3 regions of the Serratia sp. OS31 genome follow, and region 2 is predicted to be linked to each of the others. Evidence: predicted binding sites of a transcription regulator. Region 2 holds the regulator's gene; each other region holds the start of a gene.
What was found. Region 2 encodes CRP, which controls carbon source genes, mostly activating them, when cyclic AMP is high. Its sites were predicted from a motif close to ATGTGANNNNNNTCACAT; they were not measured.
Positions count from the first base shown of each region.

Region 1: serA (phosphoglycerate dehydrogenase) is a predicted target of CRP. The motif match lies at 3,659-3,676, and genes of this name have one in related genera.
Region 3: H5P17_RS00715 (iron-containing alcohol dehydrogenase) is a predicted target of CRP. The motif match lies at 3,949-3,966, and genes of this name have one in related genera.

Region 1 covers NZ_JACJFQ010000012.1:117,830-125,416, forward strand. Annotated here, with positions in the region: gene H5P17_RS12550 (YecA family protein) at 1-519, opposite strand, end outside; gene zapA (cell division protein ZapA) at 841-1,170, shown strand; RNA gene ssrS (6S RNA) at 1,212-1,394, shown strand; gene H5P17_RS12565 (5-formyltetrahydrofolate cyclo-ligase) at 1,423-2,031, shown strand; gene serA (phosphoglycerate dehydrogenase) at 2,226-3,464, opposite strand; gene rpiA (ribose-5-phosphate isomerase RpiA) at 3,789-4,445, opposite strand; gene H5P17_RS12580 (LysR family transcriptional regulator ArgP) at 4,648-5,541, shown strand; gene H5P17_RS12585 (oxidative stress defense protein) at 5,593-6,324, opposite strand; gene argO (arginine exporter ArgO) at 6,447-7,064, opposite strand; gene H5P17_RS12595 (IclR family transcriptional regulator) at 7,187-7,587, opposite strand, start outside.
Region 2 covers NZ_JACJFQ010000038.1:8,952-16,538, reverse strand. Annotated here, with positions in the region: gene H5P17_RS22990 (phosphoribulokinase) at 1-706, shown strand, start outside; gene H5P17_RS22985 (OsmC family protein) at 743-1,150, opposite strand; gene crp (cAMP-activated global transcriptional regulator CRP) at 1,530-2,162, shown strand; gene H5P17_RS22975 (YccS/YhfK family putative transporter) at 2,217-4,292, shown strand; gene H5P17_RS22970 (aspartate aminotransferase family protein) at 4,330-5,547, opposite strand; gene H5P17_RS22965 (aminodeoxychorismate synthase component II) at 5,679-6,254, opposite strand; gene H5P17_RS22960 (helicase HerA-like domain-containing protein) at 6,360-7,587, opposite strand, start outside.
Region 3 covers NZ_JACJFQ010000001.1:147,589-155,175, forward strand. Annotated here, with positions in the region: gene H5P17_RS00690 (class II histone deacetylase) at 1-353, shown strand, start outside; gene H5P17_RS00695 (alpha/beta hydrolase) at 440-1,246, shown strand; gene H5P17_RS00700 (cupin domain-containing protein) at 1,287-1,652, opposite strand; gene H5P17_RS00705 (FAD-binding oxidoreductase) at 1,674-2,975, opposite strand; gene H5P17_RS00710 (response regulator transcription factor) at 3,078-3,836, opposite strand; gene H5P17_RS00715 (iron-containing alcohol dehydrogenase) at 4,103-5,230, shown strand; gene H5P17_RS00720 (LysR family transcriptional regulator) at 5,365-6,294, opposite strand; gene H5P17_RS00725 (aspartate aminotransferase family protein) at 6,430-7,587, shown strand, end outside.

The sequences.
Region 1 (7,587 bases), on a different contig from region 2:
GTGGCACAAAATGGCCGCCACGCGCACATACTCCACCACTTCCTCCAGAGAGTGCTCAAGCTCTTCCTGGTCTTCGTCTTCGTCATAACCGAGCTGAGCGATATTGCGCAGATCGTCGATCGCCTCGCCCACTTCGTCTTTCACCTGCGCCAGCTTCGGCTGCATCATGCCCAGCCCCAGCAGGAAATGATTCACCCAACCGGCCAGCGCATCGGCGCGGTCAAACACGCTGACGGTTTCGCCTTCCGGCATCATCAGTTGGAACATGAAGTCGTCGTCTTCCAGCGTTTCACGCGTAATTTCATGAAGTTGCTGCAATGGCAGGCTCAGCGCCTGCGGGAAGGCCACGCCTTCATTGGTCAGATCATAGACCAGCGATTGCCAGCCGGCGTCGCGGCTGCCACCGCACAGCAGGCCGCTGATCAGGCCGTGCATTTCTGCTGCGGTTAACGCCACCGCTTGCTGGTTAAGGGCAACGGTCAAAGATTGGTAACTTGGAAATGTATTCTGTATAGACATGCGCATTCGTCATCGTTGGCAGGATAAGTTCGTGTTATGCTACCACCAAGGTCCGTCGCTGTACCAGATAAGCGCGACACCTCAGTGGCTAGTTATAATCGTGATGTGTCAGAACTCACACGCTGCCGGCAGGGGACGAAATGACGCTAAATACGCATTTTGAAACCCTTTTTTGACTGGTAATGTCTGACGCAGTAGATTACAACCAGGTACTGAAAAAGGGGTTGTATCTTGGTACCGAGGTATATATAGTGGCGCCCGCTTTGGTAGGCCCGGTCAGGGCAAGCTGGGGCTGGCGCGAAATTTAGGCAGGAAGGTGGCATGTCTGCACAACCGGTAGATATTCAAATTTTTGGTCGCTCTTTAAGAGTCAATTGCCCGCCAGAACAACAAGATGCGTTGAACATGGCCGCGGTCGATCTTAACGAACGGTTGCAAGATCTTAAAGTTCGCACTAGAGTCACAAATACTGAGCAGCTCGTTTTCATCGCAGCATTGAACGTTTGTCATGAACTTGCTCAAGAACGGTTGAAAACCCGTGATTATGCGTCCAATATGGAACAACGCATTCGCATGCTGCAACAGACCATTGAACAGGCTTTGCTTGAACAGGGTCGCATCTCTGAACGTCAGGATGCACAATTCGAATAACTTAAGTTGCTGAAACCCAAGGTTTTGGCAATGAGTAAAAAATTTCTCTGAGATGTTCGCCAGCGGGCCAGTCCCCTGAGCCGATATTTAGTACCAACAGAATGTGATGATCCGCGATCGGTGTGCATGCTCGGCCCGCCGAGAAGCCTTAAGATTGCGACAGCACGTTCACCTTGAACCATGGGTTCAAGGGTTACAGCCTGCGACGGCATCTCGGAGATTCCCCCTTCCTCAGCGATATGTGTGCTGACTATGTCTTTTCAAGCCCAGAATGCCCAACAGCGGCAAAACATCCGAAGCCAAATCCGTCAGCGTAGACGCGCCTTAACGCCTGAACAACAACAACAATCCTCCCTGCAGATAGCCGAACGCATTGCTGCACATCCACGCGTCCTGGCGGCACAGAACATCGCGGTATTTTTGTCTTTCGACGGTGAATTGAATACCCGCCCGTTGATTGAGCGCCTGTGGCAGCTAGGTAAACAGGTTTACCTTCCGGTCCTGCACCCGTTCAGCCCCGGTAATCTGCTGTTCCTGCATTACACTCCTGAAACACTCCTGGTGAACAACCGCTTCAATATTCTTGAGCCGCAACTCGACGTGCGCCAGGTGCTGCCATTGAGTTCGCTCGACGTGGTACTGACGCCGTTAGTGGCCTTTGACAGCGCGGGCCAGCGCCTGGGGATGGGGGGTGGCTTCTACGATCGCACCCTGCAAAATTGGCAGCACCGCGGCCCTTATCCGATAGGCTTGGCCCATGACTGCCAGCAGGTCGAACAGGTGCCGGTGGAACACTGGGATATTCCGCTGCCGGAGATTGTCACCCCCGCAAAAAATTGGGTGTGGCAGATCGTTAAATAGCAAAAGGCCGGATAAATCCGGCCTCAGATTGCTGACAAAGTTCTTTGCGGTTAAAAGTTCTGATCTGGGGACTAATGAAAACAAAGGATTATTTCTTCTGATTTACCCCAAACATCCGAAAACCACGTTTTTCGGGTGTTTGCCATCAGACTAAGGCCGGATAAATCCGGCCTTTTCAGTGACAGCACATTCAATCAGAACAGCAAGCGAGCACGGATAGTGCCGTCAATCGCCTTCATACGTTGCAATGCCGCATCGGCACGCTCGGTTTCCGCTTCAATGTCGATCACCACATAGCCGATTTCCGGACCGGTTTGCAGGTACTGCGCGGCGATGTTCACCCCTTCTTCAGCGAAGATCTGGTTAATCTGCGTCAGTACACCCGGGCGGTTTTCATGGATGTGCAGCAGGCGGCTGGCGTTAGGCCCGTGCGCCGGCAGGGACACTTCCGGGAAGTTAACCGCCGACAGGGTTGAGCCGTTGTCGGAGTATTTCGCCAGCTTGCCGGCCACTTCGTCACCGATATTCTCCTGCGCTTCCTGAGTGGAGCCGCCAATGTGCGGGGTCAGGATCACGTTATCGAACTCGCAAAGCGGTGAGTTGAATGGCTCGCTGTTGGTCGCAGGCTCTTCCGGGAAGACGTCGATCGCCGCGCCGGCCAAGTGCTTGCTGGCCAATACCTTGCACAACTCGGGAATATCCACCACGGTGCCGCGCGAAGCGTTGATCAGAATCGAGCCCGGTTTCATCAGCGCCAGTTCTTCTGCACCCATCATGTTTTTGGTCGACGGAGTTTCCGGCACGTGCAGCGTCACCACGTCGCTCATATTGAGCAAGTCGGACAGGTGGCGCACCTGCTGGGCATTGCCCAACGGCAGCTTGTTCTCGATATCGTAGAAGAACACTTTCATGCCCAGGCCTTCGGCCAGGATGCCCAGTTGGGTACCGATATGGCCGTAGCCGATAATCCCCAACTTCTTGCCGCGCGCTTCAAACGAGCCCACGGCCAATTTTTGCCATTCGCCGCGGTGCGCCTTGGCGTTGGCGGAGGGAATGCCGCGCAGCATCAGCAGCAGTTCGCCCAGCACCATTTCGGCCACGGATCGGGTATTAGAGAAAGGTGCGTTAAACACCGGAACGCCGCGTTTGGTCGCTGCCTTCAGATCAACCTGGTTAGTGCCGATGCAGAAACACCCTACCGCCACCAGCTTTTCTGCAGCGGCGAAGACTTCTTCGGTCAGATGCGTACGCGATCGGATGCCGACGAAGTGAGCATCGCGGATGGATGCCTTAAGCGCTTCGGTGTCTAACGCACCTTTGTGATATTCAATGTTGGTATATCCGGCTGCCAGCAGATTATCTACCGTGCTCTGATGAACCCCTTCCACCAACAGGAATTTAATCCTGTCTTTCTCCAATGATACTTTTGCCATTTACCCGACCCTATGTTCAGACTTCAGAAGCGGCTGTTGTTAACAGCACGCATCCAACATAACAAAAATAACGCGGGCGGCAATACAAACGATTGCCCGCCCGTCAGTACAAGGCTCAGCGATGTTGGCGGTTTCTGGCAGAAAATGCCAAAGGGAAAGAAATAGACAGAAGCTTTGTGGAGCTAACGCTGACAATGTGACATATGTCACCAAATTTGGCGCTTTAAAGAAAAGATATTTTAGCCAGTGAATTATGCGGTTCGCTGGGATCCAAGAGCGTATCCCAGAGGGGCGCCATGGCGACGCCCCTGCTAACACATTCGGTTATTCGACGACTTTCACACCTTCAGGCGTGCCGACCAACGCCACATCGGCGCCGCGGTTGGCGAACAGCCCCACGGTCACCACGCCGGCGATACCGTTGATTTTGTTTTCCAGCGCGATGGCGTCGACGATGCTCAGGTTGTGCACATCGAGGATCACGTTGCCGTTATCAGTCAGCACATTCTGGCGGTACTCCGGCAGCCCGCCCAGCTTCACCAACTCACGCGCCACATAGGAACGCGCCATCGGGATCACTTCGACCGGCAACGGGAATTTGCCCAGCACATCGACCTGCTTACTGGCATCGACGATGCAGATAAACTTGCGCGCGATGGCGGCAATGATTTTTTCGCGTGTCAACGCGGCACCGCCGCCTTTGATCATCTGCATCTGGCGGTTGATTTCATCCGCGCCATCGACATAAATATCCAGCGAATCCACTTCATTGCTGTCGAACACGTGGATACCGAGGCTTTTCAGCTTGGCGGTGGAGGCGTCGGAGCTGGACACCGCCCCTTCGATTTGGTGCTTGATCGAGCCGAGCGCGTCAATAAAGTGGGCGGCGGTGGAGCCGGTACCTACCCCAACGATGGTGCCAGGGGTTACGTAATCCAGCGCGGCCCAGCCAACCGCTTTTTTCAGTTCATCCTGCGTCATAATATGTCCATTGCCTCTGTACGAAAACGTGTGCGTATTATAGGGTAAATCGCTATTTTTCACTCAGGCAGGATCACACTTCTTCACCCTAAGCCGCATTTTTAGGCGCGTCGCGGTAAAGTCGCGCGGTGATTTTCCACCTGTAAAACACCCCAGATGTGGCATAGTGCCTGTATCTATTACTGTAAGGGATATCTTTCCGATGAAACGCCCAGACTATCGAACGCTGCAAGCGCTGGACGCGGTGATCCGTGAGCGCGGCTTTGAGCGCGCCGCGCAAAAGCTTTGCATCACCCAATCGGCAGTATCCCAGCGCATCAAGCAGTTGGAAAACCTGTTCGGCCAACCGCTGCTGGTGCGCACCGTACCGCCGCGTCCGACCGAGCAGGGCCAAAAATTGCTGGCGCTGCTGCACCAGGTCGAGTTGCTGGAAGAAGAGTGGCTGGGCAACGACACCGGTATCGACACGCCGTTGCTGCTGTCGCTGGCGGTCAATGCCGACAGCCTGGCCACCTGGCTGCTGCCGGCGTTAAAACCGGTGCTGACGGACTCCCCTATCCGCCTGAACCTGCAGGTGGAAGACGAAACCCGTACCCAGGAACGCCTGCGGCGCGGTGAAGTGGTAGGCGCAGTGAGTATCCAACCGCAGCCGCTGCCGAGCTGCCTGGTCGACCGGTTGGGCGCGCTGGACTATCTGTTTGTCGCCTCGAAAGGTTTTGCCGAGCGCTACTTCCCGAACGGCGTCACACGTTCTGCGCTGCTGAAAGCGCCGGCGGTGGCGTTCGACCATCTCGATGACATGCACCAGGCTTTCCTGCAGCAGAACTTTGATCTGTCGCCGGGCAGCGTTCCCTGCCATATCGTGAACTCATCGGAAGCCTTCGTGCAGTTGGCTCGTCAGGGCACCACCTGCTGTATGATCCCGCATCTGCAGATTGAGAGAGAGTTGGAGTCGGGCGAGCTTATCGATCTGACTCCGGGTCTGTTCCAGCGCCGCATGCTGTTCTGGCACCGCTTCGCGCCGGAAAGCCGCATGATGCGTAAAGTGACCGATGCCCTGCTGGAACACGGTCGCCAGGTTCTGCGTCAGGATTAAAAGGGAAAAAGGTTCGCCGCGGCGAACCTTTTTTACTGAACACGGCCTGAGTTACTGCGCCGCGTTGCGCTGCAGCTCGAACACCACATCAACCTGATCGTCAAAGTGAATGCTCTGCTGTTCGTAGGTTTGCGCCACGTCGCTTTCCGCAGCGGCTCCCGCCGATTTGTACATGCGCGCTACCGGCATTGGCTGATAGTTGGCAACATGATAACGAATGCTGTAAACCGGCCCCAGTTTCGCGTTAAAGCCTTTCGCCAGTGAAGCCGCCTGCTGTGTGGCGTTCTCGATGGCTTTCTGACGCGCCTGTTCGCGGTAAACATCCGGTTTGGCCACGCCAAGCTCAACGGCGCGGATCTCGTTGAGGCCGGACTTCAACGCCCCGTCCAGCAGCTCGTTCAACTTATCCAACTGGCGCAGCGTAACCTGTACCTGGCGTACGGCACGGTAGCCTTTCAGCACCGACTCACCGGTTTTCAGGTAATCGTATTCCGGTTGAGTGCGCAGGTTAGCCGCGCTGATGTCTTTCTTCTCGATATTGTTTTTCTGCAGGAAATCAAAATATTGCGCTACGCGCTCATCAACCTGCTTCTTCGCCTGCGCAGCGTCTTTAGAAGAGACGCTGACCTCGATCGCCAGGGTGGCGATATCTGGAGTGGCATCAACGCTTGATGTGCCAGAAGTCACTACGTGCGGCCCTTCCGGCACTTCCGCCGCTTGCAGCGCCAGCGGTAACGTCCCTAATCCAATCATTGCGGCCATAGCCAATGCTTTAAGCTTCACAGAGTCTCCTTGATGACAGGCTGTAACTGATTACCGAGCTTTCTCGACTGAAAAAGGCCGGTTCCTTGGCATCAAACGTAGCATATCGCACGGGCTTTTGAATTCGGATTAGTGACAAATTCTTATAAACTTGCGCCCTGCCAGGCCAACTGCAATGCAATGCCCCACATCACCACGCCGACCAGCGTATTGATGACGCGCTGCGCCATTTGAGTGTTCAACCAGGGGGCCAGCCAGGAAGCCAACAGCGCCAACGCGAAGAACCAAAGAATGGAGGCGCTCACCGCCCCCAGCGCAAACCAGGAACGAACGTCCGGCGCCAACTGGCCACCCAGGCTGCCCAGCACCACAAAAGTATCGAGATAAACGTGCGGATTGAGCCAGGTTACCGCCAGCATGGTCACCACCAGCCGCCAGCGGCTCTGCTTAAGCTCCTCGGCCGTTGCCAGCGCCAATTGCCGGCTGAACGCGGTGCGAAACGCCCCCCAGCCGTACCACAACAGAAAGGCGACGCCGCCCCAGGTGACCAAAGCCAGCAGCAACGGCGAACGACTCAACAACGCGCTTCCACCGAAAATCCCCCCGCAAATCAACACGACATCGCTCAATGCGCACAGTGAGGCGACCATCAGATGATACTGACGGCGGATGCCTTGGTTCATGACAAAAACATTTTGCGGGCCCAGCGGCAGGATCATCGCGGCGCTCAGGGCAAAGCCCTGCAGAAAGACAGCTAGCATGGTATTCCTCACAGAAAGAGTGCGCCGGTCAGCGGCGCGTGTCGGTCAACACGCGCATCATAGGAGGAAAAAATTATTAGGTGAAATTGATATTTCTAATCAACTATCAGCAATGCTAATAATCAGGCGGGAAGAACAAAACCCAGCTCCTGAGAAATGCGCTGCGCGGTCGCCAGCACCGGCTTAATCAGCGCTTTGACGCCGATTTGTTGCAGTTTGGCGGTCGGCAACGATACCGATACCGCGTAGGGTACCCGCTGCTGAATATCGAATACCGGCGCCGCTACGCAGGACACCCCCAGCTCATTCTCTTCACGATCCATCGCCATGCCGCGCTGGCGAATATCGGCCAGTTCCTCATACATCTTGGGCAATTCGGTAATGGTATTGCGCGTCAGCGTCTGGATTTCATGCTGATGTGTCTGCCAGTAGCGATCGGGGTAATCGCTGTTGCCATAGGCCATAAAAATCTTGCCCATCGCCGAGCAGTACAATGGCATATGCTGGCCGATATAGGCACGGG
Region 2 (7,587 bases):
GATCCGCAAAGCGCGCGATCTCGGCCGCCATATCAGCTATTTTGGCCCCGAAGCCAATGACTTCGGCCTGCTGCAGCAAAGCTTTCTCGACTACGGCAAAAACGGCACCGGCCGCTCACGCAAGTATCTGCATACCTACGATGAAGCGGTGCCCTATAATCAGGTTCCCGGCACCTTCACCCCCTGGGAAGCTTTGCCGGCACCCACCGACATGCTGTTCTACGAAGGATTGCACGGTGGCGTCGTGACCGAACAGATCGACGTGGCCAAACACGTCGATCTGCTGGTTGGCGTGGTGCCGATCGTCAACCTGGAATGGATCCAGAAGCTGATCCGCGATACCGGTGAACGCGGCCACTCCCGCGAAGCGGTGATGGATTCGGTGGTTCGTTCGATGGAAGACTACATCAACTACATCACGCCGCAGTTCTCACGCACCCATATCAACTTCCAACGGGTGCCGACGGTAGACACCTCCAACCCGTTCGCCGCCAAGGCTATCCCTTCGCTGGACGAGAGCTTTGTGGTGATCCACTTCCGCGGGCTGGACCAGATCGACTTCCCTTATCTGCTGGCAATGCTGCAGGGATCTTTTATCTCGCATATCAATACGCTGGTGGTACCGGGTGGCAAAATGGGGCTGGCGATGGAGCTGATCATGGCGCCGCTGGTGCAGCGACTGCTGGAAGGAAAAAAAATCGAGTAGACAACAGGGCGCGGCACAACCGCGCCCCTTTATCCGTTACGCCAGGTCGCGGATTTCAAAACTGTGGGTCACGCTGGCGGCTTTGCTCAGCATCAGTGAAACCGAACAGTACTTCTCGGCCGAGAGGTTTACCGCACGCTCCACGATCTTGTCGCTCAAATCTTTGCCGCTCACGATAAAATGCAGATTGATGTGGGTAAACAACCGTGGCGCTTCTTCGCGACGTTCAGAGGTCAGCTTCACCTCGCAATCACGCACGTCATTACGTCCTTTTTGCAGGATCGACACCACGTCGATTGCACTGCATCCCCCTACTGACATCAGCACCATTTCCATCGGACTGGGTGCTTTATCGCCGGCGTTGCCGTCCATCAATACCTGATGGCCAGACGCGGATTCGCCCAGAAACGTCAACCCTTCCACCCACTTAACTCTTGCCTGCATGCTGGTCACTCCGGTTAATTTCTTAAAATCACAGTACGCTTTCGCATAGAAACTGGCAACGGAACCTGATGCTAATCATGCTGAAGCGAGACAACACAAGACACCCGCCTCACTCTGTGCTACAAACAGAGCCGCAATAAATCTTTCCGGGACACTGATTTCAGGGAAACTCCCAGGGAAAGGCTCCTTTACCGGTATGTTAACAGAATGTAGCTTGCAGCTCTCCCGGCAAGTTAATATGCTAGAGCGACAGCGTATATTTATGACACGCCTCAAAACCTGCTGATAGCCACCATTAAAACAACGGCGACAGCACGTTTTACAGGGAACTCTGACCCCTGTGACACAAGGCAGCGATAACAACAGAGGATAACAGCGAATGGTTCTCGGCAAACCGCAAACAGACCCTACTCTCGAATGGTTCCTGTCTCATTGCCATATCCACAAATATCCATCCAAAAGTACGCTGATTCACCAAGGTGAAAAAGCCGAAACGCTTTACTACATCGTTAAAGGCTCCGTTGCGGTGCTGATTAAGGATGAAGAAGGTAAAGAGATGATCCTGTCCTACCTTAACCAGGGGGATTTCATCGGCGAGCTTGGATTGTTTGAAGAAGGTCAGGAGCGTAGCGCCTGGGTTAGGGCGAAGACCGCCTGCGAAGTGGCTGAAATTTCCTACAAGAAATTCCGCCAGCTGATCCAGGTTAACCCGGACATCCTGATGCGCCTGTCTGCCCAGATGGCAAACCGCCTGCAGATAACCTCTGAGAAAGTGGGTAACCTCGCCTTCCTGGACGTTACGGGCCGCATCGCGCAAACCCTGCTGAACCTGGCGAAACAGCCTGATGCCATGACCCATCCGGATGGCATGCAGATTAAAATCACCCGTCAGGAAATTGGCCAGATCGTCGGTTGCTCTCGTGAAACCGTGGGTCGTATCCTGAAAATGCTGGAAGATCAAAACCTGATCTCCGCTCACGGCAAAACTATTGTCGTTTACGGCACCCGTTAATCACTGAAAAAACGGCGCGATGATTCGCGCCGTTTTTTTATGCCCCGATTTATCATGTGGCGCCGACTGATTTACCATCCGGAAGTCAATTACGCACTGCGGCAAACGCTGGTGCTGTGCCTGCCGGTTCTGCTTGGCCTGCTGATCGGCCAACTGCAATACGGCCTGCTGTTTTCTCTGGTTCCCGCCTGCTGCAACATCGCCGGGCTGGACACGCCCCACAAACGCTTCTTCAAACGCCTGATCGTCGGCGGTTCGCTCTTTGCGCTCAGCAGCCTGCTGCTGCAACAGGCGCTACTTTGGCAGTTGCCGCTGCCGATACTGATGCTGGGCCTGGCGCTGCTGCTTGGCGTCAGCGGTGAAATCAGCCCGCTGCATGCCCGCCTGCTGCCCGCCGCGCTGGTTGCCGCCATCTTCTCTCTCAGCATGGCTGGTACGGTGCCGCTTTGGCACGCGCCCCTGTTGTATATCGTGGGCACCGCCTGGTACGGCCTGTTTACCTGGTTCTGGTTCAAGCTGTGGAAAGAGCAACCGATGCGCGAATCGCTCAACCAGCTCTATCTGGAACTGGCGGACTACTTCGAAGCCAAATATTCACTGTTAACCCAGCACACCGATCCACAGACCGCGTTACCGCCACTGCTGGTGCGCCAGCAAAAGGTCATGGACCTGATCACTTTGCTGTATCAACAACTTAATTTTCTGCCCCATGCCAGCAATCTCGAGCAAAAGCGTCTGCAACGCACCTTCCAGGTCGCTCTGGATTTACAGGAGCACATCACCGTCAGCCTGCATCTGCCGGAAGAGGTACAAAAGCTGGTAGAACAGAGCCAGGCCGAGGCCATCATCCGCCGCAATGCACAGGTGATTGCCAACCGGCTGCGCACGGTAGCGCATGACATTCTCTATCATCAGCATTCTCAGCGTTTCAATATGGACAATGAACTGGCCGCCCTGGAAAAAGTGGCGGCGCAGCATCCGGACAACCCGGTCGGCCAATTCTGTTACTACCACTTCAGCCGCATCGCCCGCCTGCTGCGCACCCAGCACCCACTCTACCGACGCGATCTGATGGCCAATCAAAACCGTCTGCCGTTCTGGCCCGCGCTGGTCAGTTATCTGTCGTTCAAATCCAACGCCCTGCGCAATGCGGCTCGGCTGGGAGTCACCCTGGCGGCGGGCAGCAGCCTGGGCATGATGTTCAATCTGCCAAAGCCTTACTGGATCCTGTTGACCATCATGCTGGTGAGCCAAAACGGCTACAACGCCACTCGGGTGCGTATCCAGCACCGTGCGCTCGGCACCCTGGTTGGGTTGGTGATTGCCGCCGGGTTACTGCAACTGCAGCTGCCCGAGGCTGAGACGCTGGGCGTGATGCTGGTGATCACGCTGCTGGCCTACCTGGTTTCACGTAAAAATTACGGGCTGGCGGTGATTGGCTTTACGGTGACGGCGGTCTATACCCTGCAACTGTTGGCCCTGAACGGCACACACTTCCTGGTGCCGCGCCTGATCGACACGCTGATCGGCTGCGTGCTGGTGTTCGGTAGCACCATCTGGCTGTGGCCACAGTGGCAAAGCGGTTTGCTACGCAAGAATGCCCATCAGGCATTGGAAAACGATCAGCAGGCGCTGCGCCTGTTGCTGGAAGAACAAGAGCCCGATGCCAGTGCGCTGGCCTATGCTCGTATGCAGGTCAATCAGGCGCACAACGCGCTGTTCACCTCACTTAATCAGGCGATGCAGGAACCGGGGTTTGAATCGAGCTATCTGGCAGATATGCGCCTGTGGGTCACGCACAGCCAGTTTATTGTCGAACACCTGAATGCGATGACCATTCTGGCGCGCGAACACTATATGCTGACGCCAAAGCTGGCGGAGGAGTATCTGCAGACTTGTGAAATCGCGCTGCAAAGCTGTCAGCAGCGGCTGGAATACGACGGCCCGAGCAGTGGCAGCGCCATTATGCAGCCGCCGGATTTGCACCCGGAGATGCCGGTAACCGAAATGGAGCGTCACCTGCGGCGGATTTTGTCCCACCTGAGCGTCATGCACACCATTTCGTCGTTGGCCTGGCGCCAGCGTCCACACCATGGCATCTGGCTGAAACGCAAACTGCGCGATCAATAAGGGCGCCGTCTGGCGCCCTCGACATCAACACGACGTATTAAGCGTTAATCACGTCCTGTACCGCCAGCTCAAACAGCGCCATCCCTTCGTCAATATCCTCGGTTGCTACTACCAGCGAAGGCGCAAAACGAATCACGTTTGGCCCGGCATTGAGGATCATCAACCCGCGCGCAGCAGCGGCAGTCAGGAAATCGCGCGCCTTGCCATGATACGGCGCAGTCAATTCGGCACCGATCAGCAGGCCCATGCCGCGAATGTCGCTGAAAACACCATATTTCTCGCCAATCTGTTTTAACGCCTGCACGTACAATCCATGACGCAGTTCAATGCCACTGAGCACTTCCGGCGTATTGATCACGTCCAGCGCCGCCTCCGCCACCGCGCAGGCCAGCGGATTGCCGCCGTAGGTGGTGCCATGGGTGCCCACCTGCATCACCGAAGCAATCTCTTCGGTGGTCAGCATGGCGCTGACCGGGAAGCCACCGCCAAGCGCTTTGGCCGTGGTGAGGATGTCTGGCGTCACGCCATAGTGCATATAGGCGAACAGTTTGCCACTGCGTCCCATACCGCTTTGCACTTCGTCGAATACCAGCAGCGCCTGATGCTTGTCGCACAGTTCGCGTACGCCCTTGAGGAAGTCGGCATCTACCGGGGTAATCCCGCCCTCACCCTGGATCGGCTCCATCACCACCGCGCAGGTATGGTCGTCCATCACCGCTTTCACCGCGGCCAGATCGTTGAACGGCACGTGGACGATATCGGCCGGTTTCGGTCCAAAACCGTCGGAATACTTGGCCTGTCCGCCTACAGAGACGGTAAACAGCGTGCGGCCGTGAAACGCGTTATAGAAGGCGATGATTTTGGTTTTGTACGGACTGTGGCGGGTAATCGCATAATGACGCGCCAGTTTGAAGGCCGCCTCGTTAGCCTCTGCGCCGGAGTTGGCAAAAAACACCCGATCGGCAAAGGTGGCGTTAATTAGCTTGGTCGCCAGGCGCAGCGCCGGTTCGTTGGTGAACACGTTGCTGGTATGCCACAGGGTTTCGCCCTGCTGTTTCAGCGCCTCAACCAACGCCGGGTGGCAGTGTCCCAACGCCGTCACCGCAATACCGCCGGAGAAGTCGATGTACTCTTTCCCTTGCTGGTCCCACACGCGGCTGCCTTTGCCCCTGACCGGGACAAACTGAGCAGGTGCATAAACAGGCAGGATAACCTGATCAAAGGTGCTGCGGGTTACTGCAGATTTTTCGGTCATTATGGGGTCCACCCTGAAAGTGACTCAGTCTTTTGATTGCAATTAAGTGAAAATATAATCACAAAATATGCATAAAAAACCAGTTAAGGGCAAACTCAAATCGCCTTGGCGGCTAAAAAAAATCTAAGTAGTTAACTTTTAAGGAAATTATCCAACAGCTGATGCCCCTGCTCGCTGAGGATGCTTTCTGGGTGGAACTGTACCCCTTCCAGCGTCAACTGCCGGTGGCGGATGCCCATGATCTCATCGCGAACGCCGTCGCGCTCGCTCCAGGCGGTGACTTCAAAACAGTCCGGCAGCGTGGCGGCTTCAAGCACCAACGAATGATAACGGGTAACGGTCAGCGGATTGTTCAAACCGTGAAAAACACCGCTGTCGAGATGGCGGATCGCCGAGGTCTTGCCATGCATCACCTCGCGGGCGCGTACCACCTTAGCACCGAATGCCTGCCCCAGCGCCTGGTGCCCCAGACAAACGCCGAGGATCGGCAGCTTGCCGGCAAAATGCTGGATGGCGGCTAATGAGATGCCGGCTTCATTCGGGGTACAGGGCCCAGGAGAGATCACCAGACGCTGCGGCGCCAACCTTTCGATATCGGCCAGTTGCAGCTCGTCGTTACGCTTCACCAGCACCTCGGCGCCTAATTCGCAGAAGTACTGGTAAAGGTTATAGGTAAAAGAGTCGTAGTTATCGATCAACAGCAGCATAGTGTTTCCAACAGACATCATCGTAGGGGGCGAATATGCCGCCCCGATTTACACGGGCGCAGTATACAACGCCCCCACGATACTGCCGCTACCGATAATTTCAGCTTACTTCTTGCGACCGCCCATGATCGAGCCCAGCACGCCGCGCAGGATCTGACGCCCGAGATCGCGTGCCATGCTCTTGGCGGCAGTTTGAACTATACCGTCGCGCTTGCCGCCGCGTGGGCCGGTAGAGCCAAACAAAATATCGTTCAGCCCGCCCATCAGGCCGCCGCCCGCCGGCTGCTGCGCCTGGGGTTGCTGTGCCGGTTGGCCCGCTTGCGGCGCACCGACGGTGGCGAAACCTTCCGCAGACAGCTTCTCGTAGGCAGACTCGCGGTCCACCATATCCTCATAACGACCGTACAGCGGCGATTTGTTGATCGCACTGTTCAGCCCTTCCGCCCCCAGCATGCCCATCTTGGATTCCGGCGCGATCACCATTGCCCGTTCCACCACGTTTGGCCGCCCTTTTTCGTCGAGGAAAGAGACCAGCGCCTCGCCGACGCCCAGTTCGGTGATCGCCGTTTCCGCATCGAAGGCCGGATTGGCGCGCATGGTTTGCGCTGCTGCTTTCACCGCTTTCTGATCGCGAGGGGTAAAGGCGCGTAGCGCGTGCTGCACCCGGTTGCCCAACTGTCCGAGTACACTATCCGGGATGTCGAGCGGATTTTGGGTCACAAAGTAGATGCCGACACCTTTGGAACGGATCAGGCGTACCACCTGTTCGATTTTCGTCAGCAGCGCCGCCGGTGCGTCGTTGAACAGCAGATGAGCTTCGTCGAAGAAGAACACCAGCTTCGGCTGTTCAGGATCGCCCACTTCCGGCAGGTGTTCGAACAGCTCGGCCAGCAGCCACAGCAGGAACACCGAATAGAGTTTCGGCTGATTAATCAGCTTGTCCGCCGCCAGCAGGTTGATGATGCCGTGGCCGTTGGCGTCGGTTTTCATCAGGTCATTGATGTCCAGCATCGGCTCGCCGAAGAACTGGTTCGCCCCCTGTTCTTCCAGCGTCAACAATCCGCGCTGGATAGCGCCGACCGAAGCCGAAGAGATATTGCCGTATTGGGTTTGGAACTGTTTGGCGTTGTCCCCCACGTACTGCACCATGGCGCGCAGGTCTTTCATATCCAACAGCAGCAGCGCATTGTCGTCGGCTATTTTGAACACCAGCTGCAGCACGCCGCTTTGCACTTCGTTCAAATCCAGCAATCGGGCCAACAGCAGCGGCCCCAGATCGGATACGGTGGCGCGGATCGGATGGCCCTTCTCGCCATAAATGTCCCACGGAATA
Region 3 (7,587 bases), on a different contig from region 2:
TGGAGCGCTTCAAACCCGAGCTGATCATTGTCGCCTGCGGCTACGATGCCAATGCCCTCGACCCGCTGGCGCGCATGCAGCTGCACAGCGACAGTTTCCGCAGCATGACGGCTCTGGTGCAGGACGCTGCCGACCGCCTGTGTGAGGGAAAGCTGGTGATGGTGCACGAGGGCGGTTATGCCGAGTCCTACGTGCCCTTCTGCGGTCTGGCAGTGATGGAGCAGCTGAGCGGTATTCGCACCGAGGTCGAAGATCCGCTGCTGGCATTCATCCGCCAACAGCAGCCGCGAGACGCTTTCAACCTGTTCCAGCGTCAGGCTATCGATGCGTTGGCGCAGCACTTTATTCGCTAAATATCCTGGGGCACCGCACGCAGTGCCCCTACCCATTCTCCGCTTTGCCGCTACGCTGAATATGACCCTTCCGATGAGAAAATACGATGTCTGAACAGAAGATCAGCTTTATCAAAGGCGGCCATGGCGATATTGCCGTGCATGACTGGGGCCATGACCGGCCGCGCTTTCTGGCGCTGCTGGTGCACGGTTACGGCGAGCATCTCGGGCGCTATCAGTACGTAGCCCGTACGCTGGAAGCCCAGGGTGCGCGGGTGTTCGGCCCCGATCATCTCGGCCATGGGCTTTCGCAGGGTGAACGCGTATTGATTGAGGATTATGACGCCGTGGTCGACGACGTTCGCCGCGTGACGGAGCATTTTCAGCGGCTGCATCCTGGCGTCCCCCTGGTGGTCATCGGCCATTCCATGGGCGGGATGATTGCCACCCGCTACGTTCAACGCTATGGCGATGACGTGCGTGCGCTGGTGCTTTCCGGCCCCTTGATTGGCGAAAGAACCCTGATTTCCGATCTGCTTGATCTGCCGGTGATCCCAGATACGCCGCTCGATCCCGCTACCCTGTCGCGTGACCCGGCGGTAGGGGAAGCCTATCAGGCCGATCCGCTGGTATGGCATGGGCCGTTCAAACGCCCGACGCTGCGGGCAATGCAGCAGATCCTGGCGAAAATCAACGCCGGCCCGGGCTTCGGCACGCTGCCTACGCTGTGGATACATGGCGATGACGACAGGCTGATGTTAATGGCGGAATCGCAAACCGCGATCGATCTGCTCAAGGGCAGCGATTTCGAAGCGATGGTCAATCCAGGCGGGCGGCACGAGAGTTTTAACGAAACCAACAAGGATCAGATATTAAGGCGGATCACCGACTTTATCGATCGGGTGCTGGGATAGCGGAATGCCCCTCTCCCGGCGGAGAGGGGCCAGTTCACGATCAGCCTTCTACGATCGCCAGGTAATGTTTTACAAAACGATCCGAGGTGATCTCCCAGCGTACCGGGGTTCCTTTTTCGACAAACCACGAGTCCCCGGCCTGGTACTGCACGGATTGACCGGTCTTTTCGTCGGTCAGCGTCGCGCTACCTTCCCACACCGTGGCGTGTTCGGAGAACGGATACTCCATTACAAAGGTGCCGCGCGTGCAGCTGAAAATACCGCAGTTCAGGTTATCGGTCGGCTCACCGAAAAGGCTCGCCACCCCGACGTTTGGCTCACCGTCGATCACCGTGGCGCCCAGGTTGCTGACGCTGCCAATGTCCAACAGTTCAGGCAGCGGTTGCTTAAGCAGTAATGGTTTCATGTTTCTCTCCTGTGATAAAAATTAGCGACGGCCTTTCCAGTAGCCGGACGTCTGGTGCCAAACCTTGCCGGCGGTGGTCATTACCCGTCGCAGCTTGTCTTTACCGAAGATATTGACGTGCGGGATTGAACTCATCAGATCGTATCGATCCGATCCCTCGCTCATGCCCTCTGCCAACACCTTGCAAACGATATGACTCGGCGTTACGCCAAAGCCGGAATAGCCCTGCACATAAAACACGTTGTCATGCTGCGGCAAGGTACCGATCTGCGGGAACAGGTTGGCGCTGCAACACAGCGGCCCGCCCCAGGCCAGGTCGATCTTCACGTCGTGCAGGTACGGGAACACCTTGAGCATCAGGTTGCGGTTCCAGGCCTTAAGATCCGAGGGAATGTATTCGATCAAGCGAGTGGCGCTGCCAAACAGCAGCCGGTTTTCATTGGTCACCCGGTAGTAATCGATCACCGGGCGGATATCGCTGTAGGCACCTCGGATCGGGCTGATCTGGCGGATCAGCTCTTCAGGCAAGGGTTCGGTAGCCAGTTGGAACGCGTAGGTATTGATGGTTTTGTTGTAGATGAACGGCTCCATGCCGTTGAGAAAACCGTTGCACGCCCACAGCATCTTGTTGGCACGCACTGAGCCCATGGCGGTGCGCACTTTGATGCGCGAACCGTATTCCACGCCCAGCACGCTGCTGTTTTCGAAGATTTTTACGCCGTAGCCGCTGAGCGCCTTCGCCTCGCCTAACAGCAGGTTGAGCGAATGCACGTGGCCGCCGCCCATGTGTTTCAATGCGCAGGTGTAGGCGTCTGACCCCACGACCTGCTTCACCTCTGCGCCGGTGTAGAGTTCAATCTCTTCATCCGGCGAGACCGCCTTGAATTCCTTCAGCCAGCTGCGCAGGGTTTTCTCCTGGCGTGCATTGCTGCCGAGGTAGCCATAGCCAAAACAGAAATCGGCATCAATCTCGTACTTCTTGATGCGTTCGCGAATAATCCCGGCGCCGAGGTTGCTGATTTTGAAGATGGTTTCCAGCCCGGAGGGGCCGACGTGGCGTTTGATTTTTTCCAGATCGTGGCCGATGCCGGCCATCACCTGCCCGCCGTTGCGGCCGGTGCCGCCGTAACCCAGATAACGCCCTTCCAGTATGGCGATATTGGAGATGCCCCGCTCAGCCAGCTCCAGCGCGGTATTAATGCCGGAGAAACCGCCGCCGATGATCACCACGTCAACGTCCAGATCTTCTTCCAGCGTCGGGAAGCGCAGATCGTATTTTTTGGTTGCCGCGTAGTAGGTTAACGATTCGATATTATTGTTCACTGTCGCACTCCCGAAGACCCTATGCCATAACATCGGATTATCAGGAGGTCGGCGCGACGTCGCCATGTCCCCTTAGGGACATTCGCAACAAATAATTAACACTCAGGCGCTGCGACGCAGCGGGGTGGCCAACAGCAGATTGAACAGTTCGGCCTGCGAACCGATCGCCAGCTTGCTGTAGATGTTCTTGCGGTGGTTTTTCACCGTTCCCAGACTGATGAACAGCCGATCGGCAATTTGCTGCGAACCGCAGCCGTCCAGGATCAGATCCACTATTTCGCGCTCGCGAGGCGTCAGCAGATAACGTGCCTGCACCGCACGATCCGTCACCCTTTCAGGCTCTGCCGGAGCGACGATCACTTCGCCATGCAGCCGCGCTACGCTCTTGAGCAGCGTCAACGCATCGCGTAACTCAGCCAACTGCGGATAACGCACGCCCACCGACTGGCGCGCCGAGCCGAAAAACACCCCCAGCCCGCGTTCGGGTGTCACGGGCAGCAGCACTCCGGCCTCATCATGCCAGCCGGTCTTGCGATAAAAATTGCGGTAATAATCAGTATGGTAGAAACCGCAGGGGGCCAGTTGGCGCAGGGTCAGCACCTCGCCGCCACCGCCGCCGTTCAGTGCCTGATAAAACGGATCCTGCAGGTAAGCGCCCTGTTGGTAGAGCTGATTGACCGCGTCACTGTTTTCACGCTCGGTTTTGATCAGGCAACGCGGTGCCTGGCCGCGTTCAAAAGCGTAAACAATGGCGTTATCAAAGGCGAAGAACCCTTCCAGCCAGGCCAGCAGATTGGGATAGAAACGTTGGGTTGCGACTGCGTCTATCACTGCGGATAATCGTTCCACCTGAATATTCATCTTCGCCCCGCCATCATTAATAAATTAACAATCACTTGATTCCGGCTAAGCCGTGGCCCGCTTGTTATAGAAAACACTCAATAGCGCCAAATGCAACCGCATAATCGTTTACATGTTAAACAAATCACACCTTCGCCAGATTATTGCGGCAGGGCCGAACGAGGCTGGATTAATATATTAACGGAATCCCCGTCAGGCAGAGAAAAGCAGTGGTTCAGCCGCAGAGGCTGGCTTATGCTGTGGTTTTCGCGTGCCAAGGAGAGAACATGACTATCAGCCTGACCATTGCCAACCGCCATACCTGGTTCGGCCACGGCAGCATCAGCCAACTGATCCCGCTACTGACCGCCGAACCACAGCCGACGCTGCTGTTTAGCTGCCGATCATTCCTCAATGGCGCGGTGTATTCCTCACTGGCAGACGGATTGACGCCGCTGCTGCTCGGCACCGAAATCGTCAGTCACGAGGCTTCGCCGCAAGAGATAGATGCCTGGGTCGCGCGCTGGCGCGGCAAGGTGCGACGCGTGGTAGCCATTGGCGGCGGTAGCGTACTGGATGCAGCCAAGGCCTTCGCCGCGCTGGTCGAGCACCCGTTGCCCACCCTTCGCTATATGGAAAAGATCGGCGACACAAAAATCAGCGGTGCAACCTTGCCGCTGATCGCCATCCCGACCACCGCCGGTACCGGCAGTGAAGTCACGCAGAATGCGGTGCTCACCGACACCCAGGTGAGCAAGGTGAAAGCCTCGCTGCGCCATAACAACTTTGTGCCGCAGACTGCCATCCTGGATCCACAGCTGCTGCAGGGTGCGCCGGACAAGGTGCTGGCCTACTGCGCCATCGACGCCTTTACCCACCTGTTCGAGGCCTATCTGTCCAAAACCGCCAACGCCATGACGCGCGAGATGTCGCTGACCGGCATCCGCCACTTCCTGCAGGCCTGGCCTGCGCTCAACCGCAGCGCCGAGGCTCATGAAGCTATTATGCAAGCCTCCTATCTTGGCGGCCTGACGCTGAGCGCCGCCGGGCTGGGAGTGATCCACGGCATCGCCGGTGAGATTGGCGCCCTGCGCGACTATCACCACGGCCAGGTCTGCGGCCGCCTGCTGCTGCCGTTCCTCGAACTGCTGGCGAAAAGCGAACAACCGCAGCAGCGGGCGCTGATGGCTGAGCTTGCCGCCCGTCTGTTCCCCGAGCAGCATGGCAGCCCGGAACGCTACCTGATCGACTTTATTACCCGCAATGCCATCGCCAGTTTCTGGCAGGATGACCTGCCGATTTCCGCCGACGAACTGGCGGTGACGCTGGCAAAATCCAACAGCAAGAACTCGCTGATCGACTACAGCGTGCCGCAGCGGCAACTGATGATCGAAGGCGCATTCCGCATCGAATGATTATATAATTAGATCAAAGTAATAGCGGGAGATTGGACATGGGCATCATCAGCTGGATTTTCACCGGCATCGCGATTGGCATCCTGGTCGGCGTACTGATCAAGATTTTTGGTAAGAAGAAAGAGCAGTAAACATTAAGCTGTTCCATGAGCCGCCAGCAGGCACTCGTGGAACAGCTTGACCACCCGCTGCGGGCCGGGCGAACGCCGCAGCACGCTGGAATACTCGCAGTGATAACGGAACAGCGTCGGTTTAATGGCGCGCATCATATTCTGCGCGACAAAAAACGCCGCATAGTGGTCGGGAAGAAAGCCGACGTACTTGCCGGAAAGGATTAGGGTCGCGATCGACTCCTGGGCAAACCCCGTTGCCTTGCGATGTAAATGTTGCTGCAGGCTCAGTTCCATATTCGGCGAATGGTAGCCTAATCCGGCAAAGGCATAATTGTGCAACAGATCCCAATTCAGCATTTCATGATGAGCGGAAAATAATTCATGCTGCGCGCCACAATATAAGAACATCCTCTCATGAAATAACGAACTATAAGATAAACTTTCCGCACTGCGGTGCATGGGAATAATGCCAATTTGAAATTGGCCGTCAATCACGCCGCGTTCAATGGTATTTATCGGCTCCACATACATTTGCAAAGAGACATCCGGCGCCTGCTCGCTGAATAAAGCAATCGCCCGGCCGATATGCGCCTGAGGATTACTGACGGTATGGTCGAATATCGCCACGTGCAGCTGCCCACCCAGGCGTTGATGCACATCATCCACCCCACGGCGAAAGGCCTCGGTCGCCGCCAACAGATTCACGGTTTCCTGATAAATCAGCAGCCCTTCGTCAGTAACCGCAAACCCCTCGCGCCCGCGGTGGCACAGCGTCAGGCCCAGCCGCTGCTCCAGATCCTTGATGTGCTTGCTGATGGTCGACAGGCTGATGTTCAGCTCCAGCTCGGCGGCACTCATGCCGCCACAGTCGACCACCGCCTTGAATACCCGCAGCAACCGCAGATCCATATCCGATAATTGGCCCAACAATGCGCGCTTTTTTACTTGCATAAAACCTTAAGTAAGTTTCGACATATGATTATTCACATTAGTGAAGAAGCAGAACATAGTCAATTTCACTCAACATTTCATTAACACGTTAGAGTATTTAATTAACCGTACCTGTTCTCCCCCTCGGAGGGAAAAATGGCTGATTTAAATCACCGTGAAAATAAAGCCGACCGTGAATGGTTAGAAGCACATTGGATGCCCTTTACCGGCAACCGTAATTTTAAAGCCAACCCGAGAATGATAAGCCACGCGCAAGGCGTTTATTATACCAGCCAGGACGGTCGCAAGATTTTTGACGGGTTATCCGGGTTGTGGTGCTGCGGATTGGGCCATGGCCGCCAGGAAATTGCCGATGCCGCTCACCGGCAACTTTCCCGATTGGATTATTCCCCGGCGTTTCAGTTCGGCCATGCCTTATCTTTCGAGCTGGCTAACAAAATCAAGGCCATGACCCCGGCCGGGCTGGACTACGTGTTTTTCACCGGCTCCGGCTCCGAAGCGGCAGACACCTCGTTAAAAATGGCTCGTGCCTATTGGCGAGCCAAAGGCCAGGCGGGAAAAACCTGTTTTATCGGTCGCGAAAAGGGCTACCACGGCGTTAACTTTGGCGGCATCGCGGTGGGCGGCATTGCCGGCAATCGTAAAGCCTTTGGTGCCAGCGCCGAAGCGGACCACCTGCCCCATACCCAACTGGCGGGAAATGCCTTTTCACGCGGCATGCCCGAGCAGGGGGCTGAACTGGCGGAGGAACTCAACCGCATCATCGCACTGCGTGACGCCTCGACCATCGCCGCGGTGATTATCGAACCCTTCTCCGGTTCTGCCGGAGTGATCGTACCGCCGGTCGGTTACCTGCAACGCATTCGCGAGATCTGTACTCAACACAATATCCTGCTGATTTTTGACGAAGTGATCACCGCCTTCGGCCGCTGTGGCGCCTTGACCGGCGCCGAGGCATTCGGCGTCACGCCAGACATCATGAATATTGCCAAACAGGTCACCAACGGCGCACAGCCGATGGGCGCAGTGGTAGTTCGCCCCGAGATTTACCAGGCCTTCATGGCCACCGATGAACCGGAATATTTGCTCGAATTCCCGCACGGCTACACCTACTCCGCCCATCCGGTCAGCTGTGCGGTGGGGCTGGCGACGCTGGATATCATTGAACGCGAGCAGATGATCGAACGGGTGCAGGCGTTGGCCCCCCATTTCGAACGGGCGGTGCACGGTTTGCAGGGATGCAGCCACGTCAGCGATATTCGCAACTTTGGCCTGGCGGCAGGTATCACGCTG